Regions from separate parts of the Faecalibacterium sp. 3 genome, predicted to be linked through region 1. Evidence: riboswitches for the same ligand, from Rfam matches in the RefSeq annotation. Region 1 holds a riboswitch; the other holds the start of a gene.

The links. Region 1 has a riboswitch for FMN ahead of ribD (bifunctional diaminohydroxyphosphoribosylaminopyrimidine deaminase/5-amino-6-(5-phosphoribosylamino)uracil reductase RibD). Riboswitches for the same ligand answer to the same signal wherever they lie in the genome.
Region 2: linked by a shared signal. The riboswitch ahead of ACNSPV_RS09210 (ECF transporter S component) and the one ahead of ribD (bifunctional diaminohydroxyphosphoribosylaminopyrimidine deaminase/5-amino-6-(5-phosphoribosylamino)uracil reductase RibD) in region 1 are both predicted to bind FMN.

Annotation. Positions count from the first base shown of each region.
Region 1 covers NZ_JBLWFN010000001.1:183,819-189,740, reverse strand. The annotation lists gene ACNSPV_RS00850 (bifunctional 3,4-dihydroxy-2-butanone-4-phosphate synthase/GTP cyclohydrolase II) at 1-662, opposite strand, end outside; gene ACNSPV_RS00845 (riboflavin synthase) at 675-1,316, opposite strand; gene ribD (bifunctional diaminohydroxyphosphoribosylaminopyrimidine deaminase/5-amino-6-(5-phosphoribosylamino)uracil reductase RibD) at 1,280-2,404, opposite strand; FMN riboswitch at 2,556-2,670, opposite strand; gene ACNSPV_RS00835 (resolvase) at 2,940-3,443, shown strand; gene ACNSPV_RS00830 (hypothetical protein) at 3,591-4,106, shown strand; gene ACNSPV_RS00825 (aldose epimerase) at 4,166-5,047, opposite strand; gene ACNSPV_RS00820 (hypothetical protein) at 5,155-5,310, opposite strand; gene ACNSPV_RS00815 (UxaA family hydrolase) at 5,391-5,922, opposite strand, start outside.
Region 2 covers NZ_JBLWFN010000001.1:1,939,829-1,945,750, forward strand. The annotation lists gene ACNSPV_RS09205 (mechanosensitive ion channel family protein) at 9-1,094, opposite strand; FMN riboswitch at 1,258-1,459, shown strand; gene ACNSPV_RS09210 (ECF transporter S component) at 1,685-2,284, shown strand; gene ACNSPV_RS09215 (MATE family efflux transporter) at 2,409-3,827, opposite strand; gene ACNSPV_RS09220 (phospho-N-acetylmuramoyl-pentapeptide-transferase) at 4,141-5,094, shown strand; gene ACNSPV_RS09225 (bifunctional 5,10-methylenetetrahydrofolate dehydrogenase/5,10-methenyltetrahydrofolate cyclohydrolase) at 5,330-5,922, opposite strand, start outside.

The DNA of each region.
Region 1 (5,922 bases):
CTGAAGGTGCCATACTTGGTGGGCAGGTTCACTGCCGTCACCTGATCGACCAGTTTATCGTGACACTTGCGGTACTCCTGTAAATCACGGATGGTGATGAATTTGATCTGGAAACGCTCTGCCAGCTTTGCCAGTTCAGCGGTGCGCATCATCGTGCCATCCTCCCGCATGATCTCGCAGCACAGGCCGCATTCTTTCAGCCCTGCCAGACGGCACAGGTCAACGGTTGCTTCCGTGTGACCGTTGCGCTCCAACACACCGTTCTTTTTTGCCAGAAGGGGGAACATATGGCCCGGTCTGCGGAAATCTTCTGCTTTTGCGTGATCGTCCACACAAGCCATCGCCGTAATGGAACGCTCTGCGGCAGAAATGCCCGTAGAAGTAGAAACGTGGTCGATGGACACCGTAAATGCCGTTTCATGGTTGTCGGTGTTATACTGCACCATTTGCGGAAATTGCAGCTTCTGGACAAAAGCCTCGGACATCGGCATACAGATCAGACCTTTGCCGTGGGTCGCCATAAAGTTGATGTTTTCGGTGGTGGCAAATTCGGCAGCACAGATGAAGTCCCCCTCGTTTTCACGGTCGGGGTCATCCGTTACCAGAATGATTTTTCCTTGCTTCAGGTCTTGCAAAGCTTCGGGAATGGTATTGAAGTTCATCGTAAACTCTCCTTAAAAGCCGCAGCGCAGCAGCATTTCTTTTGTGAGCGTGTTTTGCTTCGGTGTTTCTGATGGAAGCAGCCTCTCGATATATTTTCCAACAACATCGGTTTCCAGATTGACAAAATCCCCTTTGTGCCGTTGGTTCAGGTTCGTCTGACGGACGGTGTGCGGTATCGTGGACACGGAAAAGCCCGTAGGTTCCACCGCAGCCACGGTCAGGCTGATACCGTCTATTGTGATAGAGCCTTTTTCAACAACATAGCGAAGGATCGCAGAATCTGCATGAATGGTGTACCAGATGGCCGTATCGTCTTTTCGGATATTAGCAATGCGTCCGACGCCATCCACATGGCCTGCTACGATGTGTCCGCCAAAACGTCCGTTGGCCGGCATGGCACGTTCCAGATTGACAGCACTTCCAACGGTGAGCTGTGCAAGTGCAGAGCGGTTCAAGGTCTCGTGCATGACATCCGCAGCAAAGCTATCCGGGAAGAGCTGCCTGACGGTCAGACAGATGCCGTTGACGGCGATGCTGTCGCCGATCCTGGTTCCTTCCAGAACCGTTTTTGCACAAACAGTCAGTACGGCGGAATGCTGTCCCCGATTGATGGATTTTATTGTTCCGACTTCTTCCACGATTCCGGTAAACACGGGTACTCCACCTCACTTTCGATCAGGAAATCTTCGCCAAGCTGTTCCAATCGGCTGTTCTTCAGGCGGAATGCAGCATCCGGAAGCGGGACACCTGCACCCTCAATGGGTGCTTTGGCATCCCTTCCTCCGAACAGCTTCGGGGCAATGTAAGCCTGTACCTGCTGCACGATGCCGCTTTCCAGTGCAGACCAGTTCAAGGTTCCGCCGCCTTCCAGCAGAATGCTGTCGATCTGCTCCTGCCCCAGCTGTTCCATCAGTTGCAGAAGATTCACATGACCGCAATGCGCTTCCAGACAAAGGACCCGGCACCCGGCCTGTTGATATGCCGCCTGCTTCTCCGGGTCGCCGCAGCAGGTCGCAAGAATGGTCGGAACCTGTTTGGCGGTCATGACCACCTGTGATTGCAGCGGTGTCCGCAAATGTGTATCACAGATGATCCGGACGGGATCACGGCCACCCTCTATCCGGCAGGTCAGCAGCGGGTCATCTGCTAGGATGGTTCCGACTCCCACCATAATGCCGCGGAATCGGTGTCGCTGCCGTTGAACATGATTCCGGGCAATTTCCCCGGTGATCCATTTGGAAGCGCCTGTGTATGTGGCGATTTTTCCGTCCATCGTCATGGCGTATTTCATGGAAACGAAGGGGCGTTTTGTGGTGATATAGTGGAAGAACACCTTGTTCAGCGCATCGCATTCCTCTTGCAGAACATTTTCGGTCACATCTATGCCGTGTGCGCGCAGGATTGCAATTCCCTTTCCAGCCACCAGCGGATTCGGGTCAGCAGAACCCACGACCACCCGGTGAATGCCCGCGTCCAGAATCGCATCCACGCAGGGCGGCTGCTTTCCGTAATGGCAGCACGGCTCCAATGTCACATACAGGGTCGCTCCCTGCGGATCTTCGGTGCAGGATGCCAGCGCATTGCGCTCCGCATGAGCCTGACCGTATCTCTGGTGCCAGCCCTGTCCGATGATCCTGCCCTCTTTTGCGACCACGGCACCCACCATCGGGTTGGGAGATGTCCATCCGCAGCCCCTTTTTGCAAGCTGCAAAGCCAGACGCATATAGTCTTTGTCGTTCATCGTGTCGCCTCCAAAAGAAAAAGCCCTGAACAAAAACGTTCAGGGCAAGCCGAAAAGACACAAGGGACCCTTGTGCAAAAAAGAAAGCTCCAGAATGCAAACGCATCCCAGAGCAGCCTCCACAAGCGCAGAACCGTGCGGGCTCTGCGCTTGGTATCTTCTTTCATCCAGACTGTACTGTCGGCTTCGGAGTTTCACCGAATCATGCCTTACGGCTCGTGGGCTGTACCACCGGTAGGGAATCGCACCCTGCCCTGAAGATTTCTGATTCAATTACAGCGGCATTATAGCACGGCTCCTTTCGGATTGCAAGGGCATTCTGCAAACCGGGACGAAACCGGGATGAAGCGAATCGCTACAACAATAAAATCACATCGTCCGTAGGACAATGTGAACGGAGAATCCAAAGGGGCGCGGGTCGCCAGGCGAGAGCAGCGCCCTTTGGCACACGACTTTGCTTGCAAAGTCTATTCCGAACAAGACGGTACGAATGGGAGGTGCTGGAAATGGCAGCAGAAAAGACCAAGGTCTACACATGAAGGTAGATACCACTGCCATTGAGCAGGAGATCGCCGCCTATGAGAAGCAGCTGCGGCAGCACTACTCCACAAAATCCCGGCTTATGGAGGAGATCGACAGCCTTGACCCGGACGACCGGCACTTTATCGCCCGAAAATCCGACCTTGACGACCGCCTTTATAAGATGTACGATAAAATCGAAGAGGCGGAAAATGGACTGATGGATGCCCGGGCAAAGAAGCAGACCATTGAAGCCGACAAAATCACAGGTGACAACATCTATAAGATCCTGATTTGCTTCGACAAGCTTTATGCCACCATGACCGAGGCGGAACGCCGCAGGCTGGTGGAGATTTTGATCGATGAGGTGCAGATCTACCCGGAACGCCAGCCTAACGGACAGTGGCTGAAGTCTGTCCGGTTCAAGCTGCCCATCATTGACCATGACCTTGAATTGAGTTTGGACAATCCGGATCGTGTCGAGGTTGTGTGTTCGATGGTTAGAGTCAAAAAGCATTGATCTAATGTGAAGTAGGGTGAGCCGTTTTATGTATTCTGTTACACAGCGTATAAAAATGATCCGGCAATATGAAGGAAAATAAGTAGGCCTGTGCGGTCTGGTGAAAAATAACAGCACAAATAGCACAGAGAAAAGGAGCATCTACCCATGAACGCAAATATCAATTATGATGAGATCCCGGATACCAGTGCCGTGCAGGAGGACCTGCTTGCGGCGCTGAGCAGCCAGCATGTGACCGTGCACACGAATGAGGAGCCGGACTTCGACTACATGGAAAACGAAGATGTGGCCTTTGTGGTCAAGAATCCGCACAACGAAGAGAATCTGCTCATTGAACTGGGCGGCGAGTTCTCGCTCTTCTTCGGCCTGTGGCATGGGCAGTACAAGACGGTGGAGTATGACTACGACCGCATGAAGAAGGACGTTGCCGCGATTCTGGCGGGCAATGCCGGTGTGCTGAGCCTGTACACAGACGGCAAGTGGCAGGGCAGTACCCTCTGCCCGGAGAAGGTGTCTGCCGATGCCGACATGGAAAAGCTGCTGGAACGCTGCTGGCAAAAGCAGGAGCCGAAGGAAAAACTGCTGGCACAGGGCGGCAGGGTGGAATTGCTCTACTGGGACCCGGCGGAAAATAAGAGCTTTGTGATTCCGGCAAAGAACTGAACTATAACAAAAAGGACACACCGTGACAGGTGTGTCCTTTTTGTTATATGATATGAAGCTTAGACCTTCTCGATGGTGATGCTCCAATCGGCGGTCATGGCCTCGTCCGGCTCCAGCACCTCGTGCCGGCCTTCCTCGTTGACGCTGTTGGCCCAGCCGTTCCAGGGCTCCATGCACACAAAGCTCTCGGCATCCTGCTGCCACAGCACGGCGTGGTCGAAGCTGTCGTCTGCATCCACAGTCACCTTGTGGCCGTTACCGCTGTCGGTGAGGGTCATGGGGAACTGTACGCCGGTCAGCAGGCGCACGCTGTTGTCGGCGCCTTCCTTGCGGGTGAGGGTGATCTTTTCCGGGGCAGCGGGCTGCTCGCCCTTGGCGCTCTCGGAGCAGGTGGCACAATGGATGTCAAAGTCCACATTTTCCAGCTTGGAAGCCTTGAAGTAGGGGTGGAAGCCAAAGCTGAAGGGCATGTTGGTGTCGCCCTCGTTGATCACGGTCATGTTGATGGCGGCAGTATTGCCTTCGAGGTTGTAGTTCATCAGCACGGTGAAATCGAAGGGATAGAGGAATTTGGTCAGGGGGGTGGACTCCAGGATCAGGGTCACGCCGTCCGGGCCGACGCTTTCCACATCCCATGCGCACAGGTCGGCAAAGCCGTGGTTCTCCATGGGGTATGCCTTGCCGTCGAAGATATGCACGCCGTTATCGGGCAGGCCGCAGTTGGGGAACAGCACCGGCACGCCGAAGCGGGGACGGTTGCACTCGGAAAAATTGGGGTGGCGGGTCCAGATGTACTCCTCGCCGTTCAGCGAGAAGCCGGTGATCATGCCGCCGCGCTCCGGGGTGATGACCAGCTCGGTCTTTGCCTCGGCGTCGGTGATGACATACTGCTCGTAGCAGGCACCGTTTTCGGTGACGTAACGGGTGGTGATCTGATTCATAAAATATACCTCCTGTTTTAACCTTCTCAGTCTGTTCGCAAGCTCACAGCCAGCTTCCCGAGGGGGGAGCTTTTTGCGCTTTATCTCAAGGCGATGCCGGAGAGGGTTCAGTCCTTCTGATGTTCTTTTAGTTTTTCAAAATAATAATCAATGCCATAGCGGATGAGATATTTTATGACCCTTGCAATAACGGCCACGATAGCGGCAAAAATGCCGCCGTAAAGCAGGAACGCATAGATCATCATACGGGTGGTCATAGCCATAATAACACATCCTTTTTGTGGCTCACAGATGCACAAAAAGGCCGCCGGGCGGCGCGAACCGCTCAGCAGCCTTTGATTTTTTACAGAACGACGCCGTCCTTGAAGATGGAGATCTCGCGGAAGCCGTGCTTCTCGGCCTTGGTCTGCTCGCCGCTTGCAACGCGGATGACCAGATCCAGCAGGTCCTTTGCGGCCTCGTCGATGGTCTTTTCGCCATCTGCGATCACGCCGGTGTTGAAGTCGATCCAGCCGGATTTCTTCTGGGCCAGCGGAGTGTTGGTGGAGATCTTCAGGGTGGGAGCCGGGGCCGAGAACGGAGTGCCGCGGCCGGTGGAGAACAGGATCAGGTGTGCGCCTGCGGCGGTCATGGCCGTGGCAGAGACCAGATCGTTGCCGGGGCCGTACAGCATGTTCAGGCCCTTGGTGACAACAGGATCACCGTAGCCGATGACATCCATGATGGGAGCAGTGCCGCCCTTCTGCACGCAGCCGCAGCTCTTGTCTTCCAGCGTGGTGATGCCGCCCTGCTTGTTGCCCGGAGAGGGGTTATCGTAGACCACCTCGTTGTGGCTGATGAAGTAATCCTTGAAGCCGTTGATCATGTGCTCGGCC
Region 2 (5,922 bases), 1.8 Mb from region 1:
TTCTGGTGTCAGGAATTTTTTTCGATGTACACGCTGGTGGAGGGAAAGGCAAAATCCACACCGTCAGCCTGCATGATATCCATGATATTCAGGTTCAGGTCGTTCTGCATCTGCAGGAACTCGGCGTAGACATTGGTCACCAGATAGGCGGAGACCAGAATGTTGATGCTGGAATCCCCAAAGTTTGCCAGCTGCACGATGTTGGTGCCCTTGTTGGTATACGGGCTGGCATCCAGCATGGCCTGCAGGTCTTTCATCAGCTTTTCCAGCTTGGGACGGGTAGTATTGTAGGTGACGCCAAGGTTGAACTTATAGGGACGCATGGTGCGCAGGGCCGCGTTCTTTACCGTGGAGGCGCAGATCTGGCTATTGGTGACGACATTGATGGTCTTATCCAGAGAGCGGATGCGGGTGGAGCGGAAATTGATGTCGATCACTTCGCCCTCCACACTGCCCACGGTGATCCAGTCGCCCACCGAGAAGGGCTTATCCAGCAGGATGACGATGCCGGAAAACAGGTTGCTGGCGCTTTCCTGTGCAGCCAGCGAAATGGTCAGGCCGACAAGTCCGGCACCGGCTACGATGCTGCCGATGGGAAAACCCACCTCCTGCGCCAGCGCAGCCACGCACAGCACGATGACCAGCACCTTGTAGGTGGTATCCAGCAGAGAGCGCAGCGTTTTGTTGGAGCGGATCTCCGGGCTGCAGGAAGCCAGCAGCAGGTCGGCCAGATCGGATGCGGCATACAGCCCTTCGCAGACCAGAAAGGTCATGGCGAGACGGAAACAGAGCAGCAGCAGCTTTGGAATGCCGGAAATGGCCCATGGCAGGGAAGCGGCGGCCAGATACACACCAATGACGCTGCACATGCGCAGGATGGGGGTGGAAAAACTGCGCAGCAGGATGGGCGTGCCGGTAAAATACCAGCTGCGGGCAAGCAGCGCCGGAATGCCCTTTTTGTTCAGCCAGCGGCGCACGAGCCATGCGGCCAGCAGGATGAGCAGGGCGCACACCGCACGCGCAGCCAGCGCCAGCCAGCCTTCCAGAAGCAGCGAGCCAAGCTCAAACGAGAGATCACGGATCGAGAAAATCATTTTAACCTCCTGAATTTTTACAGCGCATCCATGATATCATATCACACCCGCCGGAGCAAGGCTGAGAGGAAAACAAAAAAAGGAATACTTTGATAAAAAATATACAAATCAAAAAGTTCCCTCTTGACAAGCCGGGGCCGGCACGCTATACTCTGTGCCAGAAAGTTCGTTTCAGGGCGGGGTGTGATTCCCCACTGGCGGTAAGGAAGCTGCTTTCGTTGCCGGAGCGTGCCAAAGGAACAAAAAAGTTCAAACGGCGTGCAATGACAATGAGAGATCTCTCCAAGTCCGCGACCACCTTTTGTGGGTGCTGACCCGGTGCGATTCCGGGACCAACGGTATAGTCCGGATGTAAGAAACGGCAGGCAAATTGTTGTCTACGCGCCCTGTTGCAGTGTTTTTGTTGCAGCAGGGCGCTTTTCTGTTTGTCCTTCCCGTTCCAAAATAAGAAACTGCTTTCATGAGCAGGGCGTACCGAATGACAAAGACGCTCAGGCGGTGTGCAATGCTTATGGGAACAGCTTCTGCGATACGAAAAGAGCTTTCGGAACATTTTTACAGGGCCTTTTGCCCGGGAAGGAATCATAACCATGAAAAAGAACACGACCCACAATCTTACCGTTGCCGCCATGCTCAGCGCAGTGGCCTTTATCCTGATGTTCATTGAGTTTCCCATCCCGATGCTCATCCCGTCCTTCGTCAAGATGGACTTCTCCGATTTGCCCGCTCTGCTGGGCGCATTCGCACTTGGCCCGGTGTACGGTGTGGTCATCAGCTTTATGAAGAACCTGCTGCACATCGTCATCAAGGGCACCTCCACCGCGTGTGTGGGTGAGCTGTGCAACTTTATGCTGGGTGCGGTTTTCTCCGCTGTGGCAGGCGTTGTCTATAAGCACCACAAGAGCCGCAAGACCGCCATCATTGGTGCTATTGCAGGCGCTGCAGCCATGGCTGTGTTCAGCGTACCGTCCAACTACTTTATTACCTATCCGGCCTATGTCACCTTCTACCACATGCCGCTGGAGGCGATCCTTGGCATGTATCAGGCGATCCTGCCCTCCGCAGACAGCCTCATCAAGTGTCTGGTCGTCTTTAACATGCCCTTTACGCTGGTCAAGGGCCTGCTGGACGCAGCACTGTGCCTGCTGATCTACAAGCCGCTGTCTCCCATCCTGCACGGCAGAAAGTAACTTGTTCTCCACTTTTTTCTTCTCAAATCAAATAACCACAGCAAAACTCCCCGGTCAGGTCCCGCAGTGCGGTTCCCGGCCGGGGAGCTGTTATTTACAGGAAAATAGATCCGCCAGCGGTCGATCAGGCCAGTGCGCCCTTGTCCAGCCATCTGCCACGCGCCAGCCGCACAAGGAACAGCACGCCGCGCATGGTCAGCTCAAAGCTCATGGCAAACCACACGCCCACCAGCCCAAAGTGCGGGGCCAGCAGGGTGGCAAGGGTGAGCCGGATGCCCCACATGCTGACGAGGTTCAGCACAAAGCAGCCGGCACTGTCGCCGGCGCCCTGCATGGCACCGCTGGCAACGATGCTGGCTCCGAACATGGGCTCAGCCAGAGCTTCGATCCGCAGCACTTGCGCACCCAGTGCAATGACTGCGGTGTCTGCGGTGAAGATGCCCATCAGATTGGGCGCAAACAGATACATGCCTGCACCGGTCAGAGCCATGATGCCTATGCCCATGCAGGTGCACAGCCATGCAAAACGTCTGGACATATCCCGGCGGTTTGCGCCTACAGCCTGACCGACCAGTGCAAGGGCGGCATCCTGAATGCCGTAGCCTGCCATATAGCACAGGCTTTCGGCGCTCACCCCCAGACTGTTGGCCGCAATGGCAGTGGTGCCAAGGCCGGACACGATGCGGATGAGCAGCACCTGTGCGGAGGAAAGGGCCGCGCGTTCGGCGGCCAGCGGCGTGCCCACCTTCCAGAGGTTCTGCAGGCAGGCTCTGGTGATCTGCCAGGAGCCGGGCTTGCGGATGCACAGCGGGCCATCGCGGAGCAGCAGCAGTGCCAGCGTCAGCGTGCCGCTGATGGCAGTGGCAAAGGCGGTGCCCAGCGCCGCGCCCGGCACGCCCCAGCCGAGGCCCCACACGGTCATGGTGCGGCCCAGCACCGTCATCTGCCGGGTGGGGTTGATGAGGAAGAAGTTGAAGATCACATCCAGCACGCAGGTCAATACGCTGATCAGGCCCGGCGTCAGGGCGTCGCCGCAGGAACGCAGCATGGAGGAATAGGTGCCCATGACCATCAAAAAGGGCAGGGAAGCGGACCAGATGGCAAAATAAGCCGATGCATCCGCCCGCAGGGACGGGTCTGCCCCCAGCCATCCGGGCAGAAACCGGCTGATGCCGATGCCAAAGGCGGCTGCCGCAAGGCCCACTGCAAGGTTGAAGATCATAGACTGACGCAGCACACCGCGGGCGTCTGCCTGCCGGTCGGCCCCCAGATACTGCGCCACCTGAATGGCAAAGGACATGTACAGACCGGCCAGCATTCCATGCATGAGCCAAGTGCTGGAGCTGACGATGCCGATGGAGGCTGTAGCCGATGCACCGATGTGGCCTACCATGGCTGCGTCGATGTATTCCACTGCTGTTACCACGATCTGCTGCAGGATGGACGGAATGCTCAGAGTCAGCACCACCTGCATGGTGTGCCGCAGCGGTACCTGTTCGCCCCGGCGCATCTGCGCCGAGAGCTGCTCAAGGGAAATGGTCATTGGTTCTCCTTATCCTGATTACACATTAAAAAATGGCACCGCATACGCTTTGCCATATTCAGCGGAAAATAATTTTTTATAGTTTGCGTTTGCCGCGGGCTGTGGCCCGCTCCAAACGCTTTTTCACGAATAGAAGTCCGGAAAGCAAGCAGCAGCCCAAACAGCAGAATTTGACAAACTAATATACTATTATAGATGCAGGCACGACAAAAGTCAATCGAAGACACATTTTTCGCTGTGAGTGATTGATTTTTTACGGGGAGCGTGATACACTTCTTTCACAGTAAGAATAAAAGAAAGAGGAACTTTGAATATGATCGAACTGCTGCTTTCGGTCGTGGGACAGCGCGGCGTGGATGCTCTGGCATTTCTGCTGGCATTTGCTCTCACGGCTCTGATGGATTCCGTTTTTCATGACAGGCTCCCCCATGACCATGGCCGCGAGTTTGCGGTGAATGGTGCACTTTCCAAGGGCAAGGCCCGCGGTTCCGGACTGATCTTCGTGCTGTGCATCGCGCTGGTGTCGATGGCCTTCCTGCCCTTCAAGGTGGAGTATGTCATCTACACCGTGCTGCTCATTGCGTCCATGCTGTCCGGTTACTTTGACGATGCGGCAGAGACCGCGTGGAATGAGTACAAAAAAGGCCTGATCGATTTTGTGATCGCCATTGTAGCCGGTGCCACTTACCTGAACTTCAACGGCTGCGGCGTGCACTTTTTGCAGTGGAGCTTCACCCTGCCGTATGCAGTGTACCTGCTGCTCATCGTCATTCTGATCTGGGCCAGCATCAATGTGGTCAACTGCACCGACGGCGTGGACGGTCTGTCTGCTAGCGTGGCAGTCGTGACCATCGGCACCTACCTGCTGGCCTATAAAACAGAGCTGGCCGAGTACGGCACCGCAGGCGTTGTGTTCATGGGTGCACTGCTGGCCTATCTGTGGTCCAACGCAAAGCCTTCCAGCCTGCTGATGGGCGACGCCGGAAGCCGCGCCATGGGCTTTTTCATCGCAATGCTGTCGCTCAAGTGCGGCCACCCCTTTGCCTTCCTGCTGGCTGCCATCGTGTTCATCGTGGATGGAAGCCTGGGCATTATCAAGATCAGTCTGAAGCGCTTCCTGCATATTTCGATCCTCAAGAACACCCGCACCCCGCTGCACGACCATGTGCGCAAGAACAAAGGCTGGAGCGACGAACAGGTGGTGGCCCGCTGGCTGATCCTGCAGTGCGTGGCGTCGGCCCTGCTGCTGTTCCTTGTCCGCGGATAAGCTGATTGAAAATAGCCGCCGCGTTCGCTTTGGCTATATTCAGCGGAAAATTATTTGTTATTTTGAGGTTCAGAAAAATCTGCGGATTTCTCTGAACCTCTTTTTTACAGGAGGAGAGCCGACGCGGCAGATGCCGCCGCCTGCAACAAACTCTTTCGCAAAAAAAGCAAACAAGCCAGACCCACAGAACTTGTCGGGTCTGGCTTGCTTGCAATGTTATAAATTATTCTTCCGCTTACACTCCGGCCTTTTTGGCTGCGGCCTGCACCACGTGGCCTACCAGCACCGAGGTGGTCACGGTGCCAACGCCGCCGGGCACAGGGGTAATGGCATCCACGATGGGTTCAGCTTCGGCAAACTTCACGTCACCGCACAGCTTGCCCTCTTCGTTCACATGGATGCCCACATCCACCACGGTCTGGCCCTCCCGCAGGCAGTCGGCACCCACGGCACCCATTTTGCCCATGGCGACCACGACCACATCGGCTTCTCTGCACAGGGCGGGAAGATCCCGGGTGCGGGAATTGCAGATGGTCACAGTGGCGTTCTCGCGATCCAGCATCATGGCGGCGGGCTTGCCCACCACAAGGCTGCGTCCCACTACGACAGCACGCCTGCCGGAAAGCGGAATGTTGTAATACTTCAGGATCTCAAGGCAGGCCTGCGCAGTGCAGGGGGCGTAGCCGAGGTCGGTATTGGTGAATACTCCGGCCAGCGATCCGTCTGTGATGCCGTCAATGTCCTTTTCCGGAGCCAGAGCCGCACGCACAGTGCGGTCGTCAAACTGTTTGGGCAGAGGACGGAACAGCAGACAGCCGTGGATGGCAT